4 regions of the Paenibacillus sp. 22594 genome follow, and region 1 is predicted to be linked to each of the others. Evidence: riboswitches for the same ligand, from Rfam matches in the RefSeq annotation. Region 1 holds a riboswitch; each other region holds the start of a gene.
What was found. A riboswitch is a leader RNA that binds a small molecule or an ion and turns the genes downstream of it on or off. The one in region 1 is predicted to bind cobalamin.
Positions count from the first base shown of each region.

Region 2: it holds a riboswitch for cobalamin, as region 1 does, so the genes downstream of both, ACTJKB_RS06360 (energy-coupling factor ABC transporter permease) here and ACTJKB_RS16785 (DUF4430 domain-containing protein) in region 1, are expected to answer to the same signal.
Region 3: it holds a riboswitch for cobalamin, as region 1 does, so the genes downstream of both, metE (5-methyltetrahydropteroyltriglutamate--homocysteine S-methyltransferase) here and ACTJKB_RS16785 (DUF4430 domain-containing protein) in region 1, are expected to answer to the same signal.
Region 4: it holds a riboswitch for cobalamin, as region 1 does, so the genes downstream of both, ACTJKB_RS24890 (hypothetical protein) here and ACTJKB_RS16785 (DUF4430 domain-containing protein) in region 1, are expected to answer to the same signal.

Region 1 covers NZ_JBQENA010000004.1:588,839-593,153, forward strand. The annotation lists gene ACTJKB_RS16785 (DUF4430 domain-containing protein) at 1-1,993, opposite strand, end outside; cobalamin riboswitch at 2,177-2,381, opposite strand; partial or broken gene ACTJKB_RS16790 (IS4 family transposase) at 2,448-2,605, opposite strand; gene ACTJKB_RS16795 (GNAT family N-acetyltransferase) at 2,728-3,636, shown strand; gene ACTJKB_RS16800 (GAP1-N2 domain-containing protein) at 3,908-4,315, opposite strand, start outside.
Region 2 covers NZ_JBQENA010000001.1:1,408,541-1,412,855, forward strand. The annotation lists gene ACTJKB_RS06345 (energy-coupling factor ABC transporter ATP-binding protein) at 1-427, opposite strand, end outside; gene cbiQ (cobalt ECF transporter T component CbiQ) at 639-1,427, opposite strand; gene ACTJKB_RS06355 (energy-coupling factor ABC transporter substrate-binding protein) at 1,420-1,707, opposite strand; gene ACTJKB_RS06360 (energy-coupling factor ABC transporter permease) at 1,704-2,471, opposite strand; cobalamin riboswitch at 2,670-2,861, opposite strand; gene ACTJKB_RS06365 (ArsR/SmtB family transcription factor) at 2,987-3,925, shown strand; gene ACTJKB_RS06370 (hypothetical protein) at 3,942-4,082, shown strand; gene ACTJKB_RS06375 (DUF6171 family protein) at 4,072-4,315, opposite strand, start outside.
Region 3 covers NZ_JBQENA010000002.1:470,062-474,376, forward strand. The annotation lists gene ACTJKB_RS08845 (ABC transporter permease) at 1-451, shown strand, start outside; gene ACTJKB_RS08850 (DedA family protein) at 466-1,089, shown strand; gene ACTJKB_RS08855 (undecaprenyl-diphosphate phosphatase) at 1,246-2,106, shown strand; cobalamin riboswitch at 2,309-2,522, shown strand; gene metE (5-methyltetrahydropteroyltriglutamate--homocysteine S-methyltransferase) at 2,668-4,315, shown strand, end outside.
Region 4 covers NZ_JBQENA010000009.1:180,792-185,106, forward strand. The annotation lists gene ACTJKB_RS24870 (immunity protein YezG family protein) at 1-221, opposite strand, end outside; tRNA gene ACTJKB_RS24875 (tRNA-Thr) at 408-479, opposite strand; gene ACTJKB_RS24880 (sugar phosphate isomerase/epimerase family protein) at 612-1,388, opposite strand; gene ACTJKB_RS24885 (MTH1187 family thiamine-binding protein) at 1,426-1,734, opposite strand; cobalamin riboswitch at 2,109-2,340, shown strand; gene ACTJKB_RS24890 (hypothetical protein) at 2,375-2,593, shown strand; gene ACTJKB_RS24895 (anaerobic ribonucleoside triphosphate reductase) at 2,649-4,315, shown strand, end outside.

The DNA of each region.
Region 1 (4,315 bases):
CGGCATAATACACCAGCACCCGGTCGGATGCCTCCAGTACATAATCCCCCATCCCGACAGACGGGTAGATCCATTCGCCGCCCCGCTGCACCGCAAAGCTCCAATAGCCCTTATACGTGCCGCTCTCTATTCCGTTGATCGACGAGACATAGCTGCCAAAAGAAGATTCTGTAATCTTCAGCGGAATATTGCCGGACTCGGCGAGCTTCTTCAGCGCTTCCAGTGTATTATACGCCTCCAGCGCACCGTCAATGACTGGCCCCTGCGGTCCTTCAACCGACAGATAAGCCGCTACATTCTTGGGAGCGATCTTCAAAGACTGCGTATATTTCGCAACTGCCGGGGCCTTCCCCGGAGCGTAGCCGGTCACAGCAAGCGTATAATCACCTGCTGAAATCCCTCCGGTAAAGGCTGCAGTTCCTTTTGCATCTGTTGTGACCGTATGATCCCCAATTGTCACCTGTACCCCGGCAGCGCCTGAGGTTACCGGACTGGAAGTGGATGTGGAATTATTCCATACCCATGTTTTTTGGGTGACCGTAACGGTAAAAGCTTCACCCTCTCTAGGCTGCACCTTGGAAAGGGATACTTGATCTACAAGCTGTGTATCGCTGCCGGCATAATAAACCAGCAGTTTGTCCGACTCCTTCAGCTTGAAGTCTTTCATGCCTACATCGACGCTTGCCCATTCACCACCGCGCGAAACGGCATACATCCAGCCATCATACCCGCCATAGGTCCCGGCAGAGATGCTGCCAATACCCGTGACATAGTTACCGGAAGGGTTCGTAACCGTCAGTCCGTTCGCTGCAGCTACTTTGTCCAGCGCTTCGAGTACATTTCCCGCATATGCGCTGCCCTGACCCAGTGTCTGCTCAGGGCCTTCGATCGTGAGCGGCACATAGACTAACGGATTCTGCGGTGCCGGCTTGGAAAAATCGTACAGTTTTCCGTTCGTTCCACCGCTGAACAAGCTGTAGGCCACCAGCGCCTGGAGTCCCTGTTCCGTGGCCAGCACATTGGCACTGCCGCCTTGATTATGGGCAAAGGCACCATTCTCCAGCCGGAAGCTCAGAAGTCGGCTGACCAGATCTGCTTCGTTCTTGGTGAACTCGTCACTGGTGGGGTCTACGCCATAAGAAGACAGGGCAATGATGGCCTGAGCCACACTTTCGCTGCTGTCCCCGTAACCACCGCTGGCGTCCTGTTTGGCAGCCAGCCAGGCTACGGCTTTTTGTCCGGCTGTCGCAACAGCCGGGTCATTCTTATGAGCAGAGAGTGCGGTCAGGACGATGGCCGTCATATCCGGATCGCTCGCCCCCGGGAACAGAGCAAAGCCGCCGTCACTGTTTTGCTTGGATAGAATTTCGCTTAACAATGTTGTCTGATTCCATTTGGCATCCCCGGGAAGCGTATAGCTTCCGGAATCAAGTGCCAGCAGTGCATATACCGGAGCATTCAGCGACTGGCCGCTGATTTTGTCACTGTTGTAGATGCGCTCCAGCAGATTGTACCCTGCCCCCGAACCGCTGCCGGCAAAATTCGCCGGATCCCCGCCGGTCGCCCGCACGGCAAGCACAATCCGCGCATAATCCGTAACGTTCGGGAAGATACCTCCCGCAGCCTGCACCTTCTGTGCAAGCGACTGGGCATAGCTCTCCGGCACCCGGTAGCCCGCCTGGGCCAGGCCGATCGCCTGCCACTCCGAGGTCACACCGCCGCTGATAATATATTCGGCAGCTGTATACGTTGCCTGCGAGACCGATACCTGTCCCCCGGAAGCTGCTGCGGTTAGTGCCGCTGCGGCTTCTCCGTCCGCAGAATGGTCAGCCTCATACACAGCGTCTGCAACACTATTCGTTACCTTGTTAGCGGAGGCTCCTGCCGCAGCAAAAGCCTGTCCCGCCGGAACCACAGCGGTACCTGTAATCGAAATAACCAGTAATAAGACCAGACCAAGTATAAAAGACTTGGCAGAATACAATGTCTTCATCGTCAACCTCTTTCCTTTTTAATGAAATGGATTGTAGTGCACTGCAGGGGGTAACCTTAACAACATAAAGACCGCCCTTGTTCAGGGCGGCCCGGGAAGAATACAAAGTGAAGGTTGCGGCTGTCCTAAGCTCCGGACTCCATCCATCTGTATATGTTCCGCATTCTTACCCCACGAAGAATAGAAACGTTCACGAAAAAGGCAGGTCTCCTGGCTTATGCCTCATTGCTGCTCTTGGCCTTCCCATCCTTATATCCGGACAGTGGCCGCTCTAAGAGCCGCTCCGCATTTACAGTGGCGGGACCGCGCCGGATTTGCACCGTGCTTCCCTTTTAAGCCGATTCTGTTTCTGCGAAGCAGAACCGGCACCTTCTCCATAACCTATTAAATTTTAATATCAATAATCATATCCAGTATTCCCTTGTATGTCTATAGACAAGCTGTTTCATAGTGGACGTAGGCGGTTTCGCTTTCCTTGCACCAGATAGCGCTGTTTCATCTCTTTCAGCATGCCAATCACGGAAAAACCTCTGACGGTGAGCTGACGAAGCAGAGGCGCTTGCGTAAAGCAACTATCATAAATACGTAGTCGGCGGTGAATCCTACACTCAAAACTAGACTGGCTACACGCTACGATAAACTGTCTTGGGATAGTTTAGTTATACCTTATATTTACCCTTATATATTAAAGCTTCCCGTGGTAGTGTGAACATAAAGACAATGGGGGGATATTTGTGTTTTCTAGTGAAAATATAGATATTGATAACATCGGCCTAGTTAACGATTATAAAGATAGCAAAGTTTACAGGGATAGTTTTAATCAACTAGCGACTTTGGTTTTTGATATCAACTTTGAAGATTGGTATCAGAAAGGATTCTGGGATGATCGTTATATATGCCATTCTTTCATCAGAGATAATGTAGTCATTGCCAATGTATCAGTTAGCAAAATGGACTTGATGATAAATGGATTTAATAAAAAAGCGATTCAAATTGGAACAGTTATGACTCATCCGGATTTTAGAGGGAAAGGACTTTCTGGAAAATTGATGAGGCACGTTCTAGATTTTTACGAGCAAGATTGTGATTTCTTCTTCTTATTCGCTAATAGCAGTGTAATTGATTTCTATCCAATATTTGGATTTAAAGCCGTTGGTGAATCCCAAATCAAACTTAAATATCACCCCACTCCAAATGCGGATACCACCTTGCGCAAGTTGAATTGTTCCCATAAAGAAGACTTGGCATTTATCAAAAGAATGGTTTTGTCTCGCCGACCTGTTTCAGAACAATTTGGTGTTATTAATAACCTAGGACTCTTTATGTTTTACGCTATAAAAGTATTTCCCGAATCAATATATTATTCGCAAGAGGACGAGGCTATTATCGTCTATCAACAAGAAGGTCATAACCTAAATTTATATGATGTAGTTAGTCAATGTGACGTTAATTTAGATCGCCTACTTAAGCGTATTGCTAATGAGCAAACAGAATATATTCATTTTCATTTCACACCAGATCAATTGCCTGAGAACGTACAGTACGAGTGGATGGACAACAACGGTGATATGCTTTTTATAAAGTCTAACTTTACTTTAGATCCAAGCTCAAAATTCTGTGTACCTGCATTAGCACATGCTTAGAGTTATACTTTTCTTTGTCATATTTAACTCTAACGTAGAACGTTAGCATTCAATGAAACAGCGACAGTCTAGGACTTTCTTGTCCTTTACTGTCGCTGTTTCAATTTCCAGGGTCGGTCTGATACTTTAAAACACGCCCAGCGTTCGACTTCCCGGGTTCAACTCATATACACCATAAATTAGCAAAAATCCCGAACTGCACGCGCCCCACACTCATGGCTAATCGTGCTGTTCAGGATAATGTGTTGAAAACATATTCTACTGCCACGCATCATTCGCTGTCCGTATCACCAGTTGCCTTAGGCGAAGGTTCAGCGCTTGAAGAGGTGTCCGCCCCGGCGCTCGGGGTGCTGACTGCTGCCTTGCCCGAAGCCGGCTGCAGGATCAGCTTGTACTCCCCGGCGATAATCATGTCGCCTGCGGCCAGCTTCGCGCCGGCCTCCAGCTGCACGGTCACCTCGAACGCGGATGCCTCCGGCACCGCTCCCGAGGCTCCGGGAGCTGCCGGCGCGGTGCCCCCCGCCGCCGGAGAAGGCGTGGCCGCGCTGGCGTTCCCGCCCGCGGCCCCCTTCACAACAGCGCTCGCAGTCGCGCCGGTCTCCTGTCCGGCACCCGTGTCGGTGCCGTCAGTCCCTGCAGGCGCGCTTGCCTCCGCGCTGCCTGCGGCTCCAGCGGCTGT
Region 2 (4,315 bases), on a different contig from region 1:
CCACAGTTGTGCCCTTATGGTGTATATTGTCCAGGCCATCTAGAAGCTGCGCCTCGGACAGCGGGTCCAGGTAGGACGTTGGCTCATCGAGCAAGATCAGCTCCGGTTCCATCGCTATCACGCCTGCAAGCGCAGTGCGCTTTTTCTGGCCCAGGCTGAGCTGATGAATGGGTTTATCCTTTAGAGCAGTAAGGTTCAATTGCTCCAGAACGGCAGCACAACGTGATTCAATTTCCGTCTCATCCATACCGGTGCCCCGCAGCCCGAAGGAGATATCCTCCAGTGGCGTGCTCAAGATCAGCTGCTGCTCAGGGTCCTGAAAGACCAGACCGACTCTGCGGCGCAGGGCGGCCAGTTCTTTTTTGGTGTACGATACAGGCAGTCCCGCTTGCAGCAGCGTACCTTTTTGCGGCCGCAGCAGACCCACCGCATGGAGAAATAACGTTGATTTGCCGGATCCGTTATGTCAAGCAAGGCTGTTTTACAGCCCTTGGGGATGGCCACGGTCAACCCGCGGAGTGCAGGCTCCATCGTGTCCGGATAATGAAATATGACATCTTCAAAGTCCAAACTGTACTCTATATTCATGTTGCTCCTCTTTTCCAGGCGGCTTCACTCATGGATCATCATCTTTTGCATCAAGCCCATAGCAGCCACAGTTGCGCAGCCACCAGGAGCGCGATTCCGGCATAGGCTTCAAAAGCAAACCTTAGCGGCACTGTGCGCTTCACATAGGGCGGTAAAAGAATCTCCTCGGTAAATCCCCGGGTTGCCAGCCCCTGCGACAGCCCATAGTACCGGTGCATGGTGTTTGCGAACAGTGAAGCTGCCATACTTGCAGCCTCCCGCAGTTTGGACCTGAAGCCCCTTTGACCGCCACGCAGGCGCCTGGCCAGAAGCAGGCCATGGGCTGTGTCATCCAGCAGGAACAGGAAGCGGTACATAATCAGCATCAGTTCCAGCACAATCTGCGGCATCCGCAGTCGGCGGAGCACCTGCAGCAGCTCGCCAAACGGTGTCGTCAGTATAATGAACAGGCAGCAGGCCAGGCAGGCTGACACCCGGGCCAGCAGCAGCACAGCCCGCATTCCCCCTGCCGGGGTCATGTACAAAACCCGGGACATTCCTGGTATCTGCAGATACCAAGAAGCCTCTCCGGCAGCCGGATGGCCGAGCTCCACCAGCAATGCCGGCAGGCTGAGGCCGAAGAACAACAATGCTGTGCCGACAAGTAGGCCATATGCACGCGGAGGGATTTTGGCGTAGAGAAGACACCACCGCATCATCCAGAGTGCAATAAGCATCTGAAGCGCCGGATGCAGCACATAAGCGAGTACGAACATAACGGACGCAAAAAGGCTCTTCCACATCGGGGACAGCTGCCTCAGGGCATTGCTGCAGGATAACGCATCCATTCTTCTAATCATTCAGCTTCTGCCGGTCCTGTCTCCCCCTCAAGAGACCCAGCGTATAGCCGATAACTCCTGCACCAAGAGCCGCCTGCAGCGCGAACAGCATGCTCTCCGTCTCACCCGGCAGCTCGGCCAGCGGCTTGAACCAGGGCTTGTATGCGGGATCAATCTCCGTGATTGCGCTCTCGGCCGCGTCATCGGCTCCGCCGAAATCCCCGTTCACGAGCAGAAGCGGCAGGACCACCAGCAGAATCACTGCGAGCAGCATCAACAGGTTTCTCCATTTGTTCTTCACCGTTCGCTTCCTCCTCCGGCTGCACGTTTGAGCAGTGACAGCTCCTGCGGACTGTAAGCCTTCAGCCAGTTCCAGAGCAGCACGGTCAAGAGTCCTTCGCTGACTGCCAGTGGAATCTGGGTCACGGCAAATATACCGCCAAATTTAGCAAAGGAAGCCAGCACGCCGCCATCTGCTGACGGAAAAGCCACCGCAAGCTGAAAGGAAGTGACGACATAGGTCATCAGATCCGCTACCGCAGCCGCACAGAACACTGCCAGCTTTTCCCGTCCATTCAGTTTCATAATCAGCCTATAGGCCGCATAACCGGCAAAAGGTCCGGCCACCGCCATGGAGAAGGCGTTCGCGCCAAGTGTAGTAATCCCTCCGTGCGCCAGCAGCAGTGCCTGGAACAACAGCACAACCGATCCGATCACACTCATCGGCAGCGGCCCCAGCATCACAGCGCCAAGTCCCGTCCCTGTAGGATGGGAGCTGCTTCCGGTTACCGACGGCATTTTAAGGGCGGACAGTACGAATGTGAAGGCACCCGACAGACCCAGCAGCAGCTTCAGCTCGGGATTGTCCCGGGTGATTCGGGTAAGCTTACGGACTCCCAGCAAAAAGAATGGCAGAAAGGCCACCCACCAGAACAACGCCCAGCCTACCGGTAAAAAACCTTCCATAATGTGCATCGCTTCAGCTGTGCCCGGTTCATTCAGCAACAAATAAACGGCAAATACACAGACCAACGCTGCAAAACGCCAAAAACTGCGTTTGTGCATTCAAAAACCTCCATCCTTAATTCTGACATGGTGAGAAACATATAAGTCTTAGATTTCAAACCAAAAACTCCCGCCCTGTAGGGGTGGGAGTTACATGTACGTGTTCAGATCACAAAGAGAAGGCTGCTCCGCCGCCAAAACAAGCAGCGCACCCCCATCTGATCATCCGTTCGTACACCGCTCCTATCCGCGTAGAGTCGTGTGTGCGCAAACAAGGTAGGTCTCCTGGCTCGGGATCACAGCATGGCTTTCGTCTTCCCCGGAGCTATCACCGAGTGACCTTTTGAAAGCCGGCTCTTCCTTACAGTGGCGGGACCGCTCGGGAGTTGCACCCGATTCCCTGTTATCCCTTGATATACAATCAAAGGCACCTTGTTTCGTCGCTGATTCATCCTGTACATCATAGCGGACATCGCTCACACATGTCTGTGATAAAAGTGCAGCCGCAGGAAGCTTGTAAGAATGCCGCTTGAGTAATATAATTATTAACTATAATCCTGTATCGGAGGCTTTTCATGAAACTTGATCTTACTGAAGAATCCCTGCCGGTGTACGAAGCATTATCCAGCTCTGTACGCCTGCATATGCTCCGTCTGCTCGCCGTTCAGCCCATGAATGTCAAGGAATTAGCCGGAGCAGTCAAGCTCAGCAGTGCGATCATGACCATGCATGTGCGTAAGCTGGAAGCCGCCGGGCTGATCCGCACCCATATGGCTCCCGGACGGAGCGGCCTGCAGAAAATCTGTACGATTGACGTGGACCATGCTGAGATTCTGTTCCCGGGCCAAGACAAAATAGAGCGTAAATGCCACCGGAAAGAGATTCCGGTCGGGCATTATTCCAATTTTCAGATCGAACCGACCTGTGGACTGGCTACCACTGAGCAAATCATCGGCAACTTTGACGATCCGCGTTACTTCTGGGATTTGGAGCGGATGAATGCCGGTATTCTCTGGTTTGGCAAGGGGTATGTCGAATATAAAATCCCCAACTTTCTGCTGTCCAGCCAGCAGCCGGAGGAACTGGTTATTACGATGGAGATCGCCTCAGAAGCGCCGTCCATCAATAACAATTGGCCTTCGGACATCACCTTTACCCTGAACGGGCACAAACTGGGCTATTGGACCAGTCCCGGTGATTACGGAGACAGACAGGGCAAATATACCCCCTCCTGGTGGCCCGCACTCACCAATCAATACGGATTGCTCAAGCAGCTGAGGGTTACGCCCAAGGGTACTTTTATGGATGGTCATAAACTGTCCGAGGTTACACTTGACCAGGTGGGCATTCGCAGCAAACAATGGACGTTCATGCTTTCGGTGGAAGAGGACGCCGAGCATATCGGGGGTCTTACCCTGTTCGGTAAAGGGTTTGGCAATTATAACGAAGACATGCTGGTTGATCTATACTATACAGATATGCCGGATAGCAGTGAGGCGGCCGGATCTGCATAAGCCCACTTATACGTGAGTGAACAAAAACAAGAACCCCCGAATTCCACAGTTTACCAAGCTGGTGGAATTCGGGGGTTTTGGGTTCAGCCATGTTCATGCGATGCTGTATTCTAGACAGCCAGGCCTGGACGACATCTGTATCGCGCCTATTCGTTAACCGGCTGCCACAGGCCGCCGCCGGGAAGCGGACAGCCACGTGCTTTCAACCGGGCAACAACCGGAATGATGCAGCCACAGGCGGTGCAGGTTACACCATCCTGCAGTTTGGGGCAGGTGCTGCACATGGCGACCCGCTCCGCATACACCTGATCTGAAGCAGTGTTGCCTTCATTGAACATCGACGACGCCAGAATACGGGCGATCTGCGCTTCTGTTACTTTATAATCGTCC
Region 3 (4,315 bases), on a different contig from region 1:
GAAGGTTCCCTATGAAGAAAAGTCTGCTTATGCCGTCGTGATCAGCGGAACCTTATTTGAGATTCAGCGCACGCTGTACAGCACCATGCTGTTTGCTTCGCTGCTTGTCGGAACCGTCTTCTTCATCGCTGCCGGCAGCTTCCTCTACTTCCGTCTTTATATGGATCTGGATCATGACCGCCTGCAGTATTCCACCCTGTCCAAAATGGGTCTGACCGACCAGGAGCTGGACCGTATTGCGACGCTGCAGCTGGCACTCATGTTTTTCATTCCGGTGCTGCTGGCGGTTCTGCATAGCCTGTTTGCTTTTATTGCGCTGCAACGGCTGTTCTATCTGTCCATCGCTGCCGAGACCGGAGCAGTGCTGACCAGTTATCTGGCTGCCCAGACACTGTACTTCTTCTTCATCCGCAGCCGCTATTTGCGCAACCTCAAGAAAAATCTCATCTAGATGGAGGGAATCGAATGAAAACCTGGATTACAGATATTATGGAGCAGTTCGGATATGCCGGTATTTTTCTGATGCTGGCGCTGGAAAATGTCTTTCCTCCCATACCTTCAGAGGTCATCCTGCCCTTTGGCGGGTTTATGACTACAACCTCCGGACTCACGATACCGGGTGTGCTCATTGCCTCTACGGCGGGTTCTTTGCTGGGTGCAGCCATTCTGTATTGGATCGGCCGGATGCTGGATGTCAGCCGAATGGAGCGGATCGTGGACCGATATGGAAAATGGATACGGATCAAGAAAAGTGATATCCGCAAGGCCGATGCCTGGTTTGACAAATACGGCTACTGGACGGTGCTGTTCTGCCGGATGATTCCGCTGGTGCGCAGCCTGATTTCGATTCCGGCAGGGATGTCGGGAATGAAATTCGGATTGTTCATGTTGTTTACAACCATCGGCACGCTGGGCTGGAATACACTGCTGATCCTGCTGGGTGCTGCCCTCGGAGAGTCCTGGGAGGACATAGGCGGGTATATAGAAGCATACTCCAGCGTGGTCTACGCCCTGATTGCCGGAGGAATTCTCGTGCTGGGACTGATGTATTTGCGTAAACGCCATACCGCCGGCAAAGCCCGCGGCTAACAATATCAACCATGTCTATGCTTCCGAAGCGAGTTTTGAACGAAGTGATTTCATAGATGTGATGCTCACAAAACTAAGTTTATGCTTCCGAAGCGAGTTTTGAACGAAGTGATTTCAGTAGATGTGATGCTCACAAAACTTTTAGGAGGAGATTCTATGGAGCTTTTGACTATAATTAAAGCAATCATATTGGGTATTGTTGAAGGTTTGACTGAATTTGCTCCGGTATCCTCCACGGGTCATATGATTATTGTCGATGATATGTGGCTGAAATCGCAGGAATTTCTCGGAAAATACACAGCGAATACGTTCAAGGTAGTGATTCAGCTGGGCTCCATCCTGGCCGTGGTGGTGATTTTCCGCAACAGGTTTATTGATCTTCTGGGTCTGAAGCGGTTCAGCCGCAAAGAGCTGACAGCGGTGCCGGAAGGGCAGCCTGCAGTGGAAACCACGGGACGGCTGAAGCTGGCACAGGTGCTTGTGGGTCTTATCCCTGCTGGGGTGCTGGGTTTTCTGTTCGAGGATTATATTGATGAGCATCTGTTTTCGACCTCAACGGTGCTGATTGGTCTGGTCGTCGGAGCGATTCTAATGATCTGCGCAGACCTTTTCGCCCCCAAAAAGATCAAAGCGGAGAGTGTCGACCAAATTACATATAGGCAGGCGCTATCGGTCGGTCTGATCCAGTGTTTCTCGCTATGGCCAGGGTTCTCCCGTTCCGGATCAACGATCTCCGGTGGTGTTCTGCTCGGAATGAGCCACCGTGCCGCTGCCGACTTCACCTTCATTATGGCGGTGCCGATTATGGCTGGAGCCAGCCTGATTTCACTGCTGAAGAACTGGCAGTATTTCACTCTCGATGCGCTGCCGTTCTTTATTGCCGGGTTCATCAGCGCCTTTCTGTTCGCGCTGCTGTCCATGCGTTTCTTCCTGAAGCTGATCAACCGCATCAAGCTGCTGCCGTTTGCGATTTACCGGATTGTTCTTGCTGTGGTGGTTTATCTGGTTTGGTTCTAGAATAGAAAAGAATAATGCGGGCGGTGCCTTCCTTGGAGGGTATCGCCTTTTTGTCATGAGGACTGATCAAGATTCAGATGCCCAATCGGGCAAAAAGCTGCTTTGCTATAGCGAATGTGTATAGCTGGAATCGGCGGAATCTGTTGCAGATGGTAAAAAGGGTACAGTATGATGGCATCAGACTAAAGGATGAAGTTTTGAAAAGCGAATATAGGAGACAGGTGCCGGACGGAGTGAACGTAGCTTTTGTCCAGCTTAATAGGGAAGTTCGGTTCGAAACCGACGCGGTCCCGCCACTGTAACGGAAGAGTTCCAGCTAAATGTGTCACTGGCAGACAGGTAGATCCAGCCGGGAAGACTTGCTGAAGAACGATGACTCCGATAGCCAGGAGACCTGCCTGACTCTGAAGCACTGCAGTACCTACGGAAGATAGGGAGGTGTTCGGACGTTATTCCATTAAAAAGATCAATGGGCGTCTTTCCCTATGGCTTATTTTTCGGGAGAGGCGTCTTTTTATAAGAACAAACAACAAATCGCGAACAGATGAGGAGCAGATCTCAATGACAACTAAATGGATCACCAGCAATCTGGGATACCCGAGAATCGGCAAAAACCGTGAATGGAAAAAAACGCTGGAGGCTTACTGGTCCGGCAAAATTGGCGAGCAAGAGTTCCGTGCTGAAATGGCGGACATTCAGCTTCAGCATCTGCAGTCGCAGCAACAGGCTGGTATTGACCTGATCCCGGTGAATGATTTCACCTTCTACGATCATGTGCTGGATACAGCTGTCATGTTCGGCATTGTGCCGCCCCGTTATGATTATGACGGCGGAGCGGTCCCGCTTGATCTATATTTCGCCATGGCCCGCGGCAATGCTGCTGCCCCGGCCTGCGAGATGACCAAATGGTTCAATACGAATTACCATTATATCGTGCCGGAGATCGGCAGCCTTACACCCCGGCTGACTGAGAACAAACCGCTGGCCGCCTACCGCTTTGCCAAAACGCAGGCAGGTATTGAAGGTAAAGCGGTTATCGTCGGACTTTATACTTTCCTCAAGCTGTCCAAGGGATTTCCGGCTGCGGAAATCGGGGAGGTTGCTGCCCGCTTCCTGCCGGCTTATATTCAGCTGCTGCAGGAGCTTCAGCAGGAAGGTGTAGCTTGGGTGCAGATTGACGAACCGGCCATCGTTATAGGACTGAACGAAGGAGAAATTGCCCTGCTGAAGACCATTTATGGCGAGATTTCCGCTGCAGTCCCCGGCTTGAATCTGATTCTACAGACTTATTTCGAAGCGGCTGAACCCTTGGAAGCCTTGCTTGAGTTGCCGGTACAAGCGATTGGACTTGACTTCGTCCACGATGGCGGCGCGAATCTGGAGGCGATCGAACGACTTGGCTGGCCGGAAGATAAATGGCTGGGTGCTGGCATTATCGACGGCCGCAGTATCTGGCGCGCAGACCCTGATGCCAAGCTTGGACTGATTGAGAAGCTGGCTCTTCATGTACCGCTGGACCGGCTGATTCTTCAGCCATCCTCCAGCCTCCTCCATGTACCCGTAACGGTGCAGAGCGAAGGAAAGCTGAAGCCTGCCGTGAAGCAGGCACTGGCCTTCGCCGACGAGAAGCTGGCAGAGCTTCGGCTGCTCGCCGCAGCCGCAGGCGGTGACAACGGAACGGCCGAGGCGGAGCTTGCAGAGAGCCGGGAAGCGCTGGCTGTCTTCCGCGCACTTCCTGAACGCGGCCGCCGGGATGTGGCGGAGCAGGTCCGCCGTCTGGACGAACTTCCGGACAGCCGGAGCCTGCCGTTCGCAGAGCGAGTGCAGCTGCAGCAGGAGAAATGGCGTTTGCCCCTGCTCCCGACTACAACCATCGGTAGCTTTCCACAGACGGCTGAGGTTCGTCAGGCGCGTCTCAAATGGCGCAAAGGGGTATGGAATGAGGAGCGCTATGATACGTTCGTCCGCCGTCAAATCGCCGAAGCAATTACACTTCAGGAGGAGCTTGGCTTGGATGTGCTGGTGCATGGTGAGTTTGAGCGGACGGACATGGTCGAGTTCTTTGGCGAGAAGCTAGGTGGTTATCTGTTCACCCAGAATGGCTGGGTGCAATCCTATGGCTCGCGTTGCGTGAAACCTCCCGTGATCTACGCGGATGTCGCTTTTATCCATCCGATGACCGTCAAAGAAAGTGTCTATGCCCAGTCTC
Region 4 (4,315 bases), on a different contig from region 1:
CGCTGTTGTGAAGGGGAAAACAAAACTTCATCATAATTATAATCGATATTAAACTTACCTGATTGGTTTAAATACATAGTTAAATTTGTCCATTGTTGAGGGTTGCTTTTACTGTATTCCGCATTAAGATCAACGAAGTACTCTTCTAATTCACTGCACAAGCGGTCATAAATGCGCTCATCTACTCTATAAATCTCAGGAATACTATGGCTATATATCAACTCATTTTTGACTCATCAGGGATAATCCCTACAAGTTTATTACCTATAAGTTGATATAAGTCTTCACTTTTCACAGATGTGTTAACCTCCAACTTGATTATATATAGTTACAGTAGTAGGTTTATCATAAAAAAACGCAGCCCCCCGAAATCCCGGAAAGCCGCGCCATGATTGAGTTATTAAGGATGCTGGTGAAGGGAATTGAACCCCCGGCCTACGCATTACGAGTGCGTTGCTCTACCCCTGAGCTACACCAGCTTAAAGCTTTTTTTCTGTCAAACAAAATACATTATACCCCGTCTGGGGAAAAACGCAACCCATTCTTTCACAGTGCTGCGACCGTAATTTCTACAGGACCCGCGCTGCGGAGGGGAATCGAGTCCCTCAAAGTCATCCCAGCATTCCCCGTCTGCGGAAGTAATCCAGTGCCAGCCTTGCGCTCTCCAGAGAAGAAGAAGCAAAGACCTCCTGCTCCACAATATAGTGCCGAATGCCGGCGTCATCCGCAGCCTTGAAGACACTCTCGAAGTCGACCTGGCCCTTCCCAAGATCGGCTTCTTCATGGCCCGCGCCAAAATCCTTGATGTGGACCAGCGGAACGCGCCCGGCGTAACGGGATACATATTCTGCCGGTACGGCACCGCCTACATGCACCCAACCCAAATCAAACTCAGCCACCATATGCTCAGCCGGAATCCGCTCCAGCCAGATGTCGATCACAGCCTGCCCGTTGACCTGCTTGAACTCAAAGTCATGGTTATGATAGCCGTACTTCAGACCCGCCGCCCGCACAAGTTCAGAAGCCTTTTCAAAGAAGGGCACCAGTGCAAGCACATCATCCAGTGCCGGATGCTGCGGAAGCGGCGCCGAAGGCGTGATGATATACTCCAGCCCCACCTCCCGGGCATATTCAATCTCTCTCGATAATGCCGATTGCATCTTCTCCAGACTGCTGAAATCCAATCCGACATGTGCCGAGGGAGCCGCCAGCCCCAGCTCATCCAGCGTTCTGCGCAATTCGGCAGCCGATACGCCGAAATAACCAGCAAATTCTACCGACTTGTAGCCGATCTCCGCCACTTTGCACAGTGTGCCCAGAAAATCCTTTTCGGCCATATCCCGTAGTGTATACATCTGTATCCCGATCTGCTGATTCATTGCCGCCATAGAGGACACGCTCCTTGTGTGCTGTAATTATTCAGAACTATTCCGCCTGCAGCTTGCGCTCCACCGATTCTAGTTTGCTGCGGCTCGTAGAGGCTTTGTCGCGGCGGTCATCAATCTTAAGCGAAGTAGAGACACGCTGCGCACCTGCTGTGAACGGGGACTCATGCAGCGCTTCTACAGCAGCCAGAATCCGCGTGAGCGGTCCTTCAATAATCGTGCCCATGGATGTCAGTTCGTAGGTAATGCCTTCCACCGTCTCCAGCACCCGCTGCATATCAGCCACGTAGCTGCTGAGGCTGGTGCTGCCTGTGCCGATCGGAATTACGGTTACTTCACCAATCGCCATTCTGAAATCCCTCCTACTATAAAATATAAAAAAATCCGTTATATAAGTCTTCAGTCCCTTCTATTGTAACAACTCCTGTCTACCGTCACAAATCGCCTAAAGTCCTAACAACCCTCCGCAAGAAATCCCGTGATTGTACTCACCGTATATATGGAGTCTTTGTGGCGGTTTTCGGGCCAATGTTTGAATCAAATTCGGCAAAATTTGTCGTTATTCTGTGGATTACCTGTGGATTAATTGTGGACGAACACGGGAACATCTGTGGACTAACTGTGGATCATCTGTGAGTAAATCGGCTGAATCCGCCCCCAGCGCGGGCTCGCAAAAAAATGTTTACAAACACAAGATATTGGGTTATTTTTATCTAGCGACAACAAAATATAGTGGAAACAGGTGCTTCGCCTCTATAACGAGCGCTGAAGCTTAATAGGGAAGCGCGGTGCAAATCCGCTGTGGTCCCGCCACTGTAACCGGATGTTCAGCAGGCTTCCACAAGCCCTGCGGGACAGTATCTGGAGGCTCACGCCACTGAGGGCATTGCCCCTTGGGAAGGCGCCTCCGGAATTCACCGGAAGCCAGGAGACCTGCCTGTTTCCGGGCACCATCATTTACGCCTGCGAGGAACAGGAGAGGTGTCCGTATGCGGCCTGCAAAAGCAGATTTAGCCTTCCCCCAGGATGGGAAGCAAAGGCTGCCGATACCTGAATGCGATAAGCCTTATCGCGTTCAGGTATCGGCTTCTGCGGGAAAGCTTCTTTCCATGGAGACCATCCGCAAATATCCGGTTTCGGTTATTTGTGTTACGCATCCGGGCATTTTCCGCCGTCCTCGGCGGAAGATGCTCTTTTTACTGAGTTAACGGGTGTCTTATTACTATCAGGACGTTTTTTATATACGGAGAGGAGAGCTGCACAATGACGTTGCTGGAGAAACGGTACAACGGTGGACAAGATGCACAGGAGGTTATGTTAGAGGAACTCATCCATTTGGGGCGCGATATTATCGACAGCCGGGATTTGGATCTGCTGCGCGAGAATGCCAATTTGAACGGAGAAAGCTTTTCCGGCAAAATGAGTAAGTTCGGCAGTGAGTATTCCAAGTGGTATGCCCGCAACTTCACAATGCCGCCGCAACTGGTACAGGCTACCCTCGATAACGTAGTGTATGTCCATGATCTGGACCAATACGCCATCGGAACCACCAACTGCATCTTTATCCCGTTCGAGCGTCTTCTCCGCGAAGGCTTTAACACTGGCAACGGCAGTGTGCGACCTCCGAACTCGATTATGACCGCGATGTCACTTGTGGCGATTATTTTCCAGTCTCAGCAAAATGCCCAATACGGCGGCGTATCCGCCAACAAGCTGGATTATGACCTGGCCCCTTATGTGACCAAGTCCTTTGCCAAGCTGTTCCGCAAGGGACTCGAATATTTCGAAGAAGGACAAGCTGGTGAGCATCTTGGCGAAGTCACTATGAGCCGCAGCGATCTGTCAGAGCTGTATCCGCGGGCCTTCCGCTTTGCGCTGAAGGAGACGGAGAGCGAAACGCTGCAGGCTGCAGAGAGCATGATACATAACCTGAATACGATGTCCAGCCGCTCGGGCGGCCAGATTCCTTTTACCAGCATCAACTATGGCACGTGCACCTCTCCCGAAGGTCAGCTGGTGATCAGCTCGCTGCTGACCGCAACGATGAACGGACTCGGCAGCGGCGAAACGCCGGTATTCCCGATCCAGATCTTCAAATGCAAGCAGGGCGTGAACCAGCAGCAGGGCGATCCGAACTATCACTTGTTCCTCAAGGCCGCCGAATGCTCCGCCCGCAGACTGTACCCGAACTTCGCCAATCTGGATGCGCCACTCAACATGCAATATTATGATCCGGCCGACCCGGATACTGAATTTGCAACCATGGGCTGCCGCACACGGGTGCTGGGCGACCGCTTCGGACGCAACCACTGCTCCGGCAAAGGCAACCTGTCCTTCAATACGCTCAATCTCGTGCGGCTGGGACTGGCTTACGGCACCGCCACAGGACGCCGGCTTGCCGCGGACGAGAACGGTTTCTATGACGATCTGAACCATTACATGGACATCGCTCTGGAAGGGCTGCTCCACCGCTTCCGCATCCAGGCTTCCCAGAAGGCCAAAGCCTCTGACTTCATGATGCGCGAAGGCGTCTGGGAAGGCGGCCAGGACCTGGCTCCCGAGGATTCTGTTGGCGAACTGCTGAAGCACGGCAGTCTGTCGATTGGCTTCATCGGCATGGCGGAGTGCATGAAGGCCATGTACGGCAAGCATCACGGCGAGGACATGAAGATCCATGCCAAGGCGCTCGCTATTGTCCGCCACATGCGGGAATACTGCGACCGCAAGAGCGAGGAACTGAACCTCAACATCACTCTGTTCGCCACACCTGCTGAAGGGCTGTCCGGTAAGTTCACCAAGGTGGACCGTAAAGTAATTGGTTCCATTCCGGGCATCACCGACCGTGAATACTATACGAACTCTTTCCACATCCCGGTCTACCATGAGCTGAGCGCTGCGCAGAAAATCAGCCTGGAAGCCCCGTTCCATGA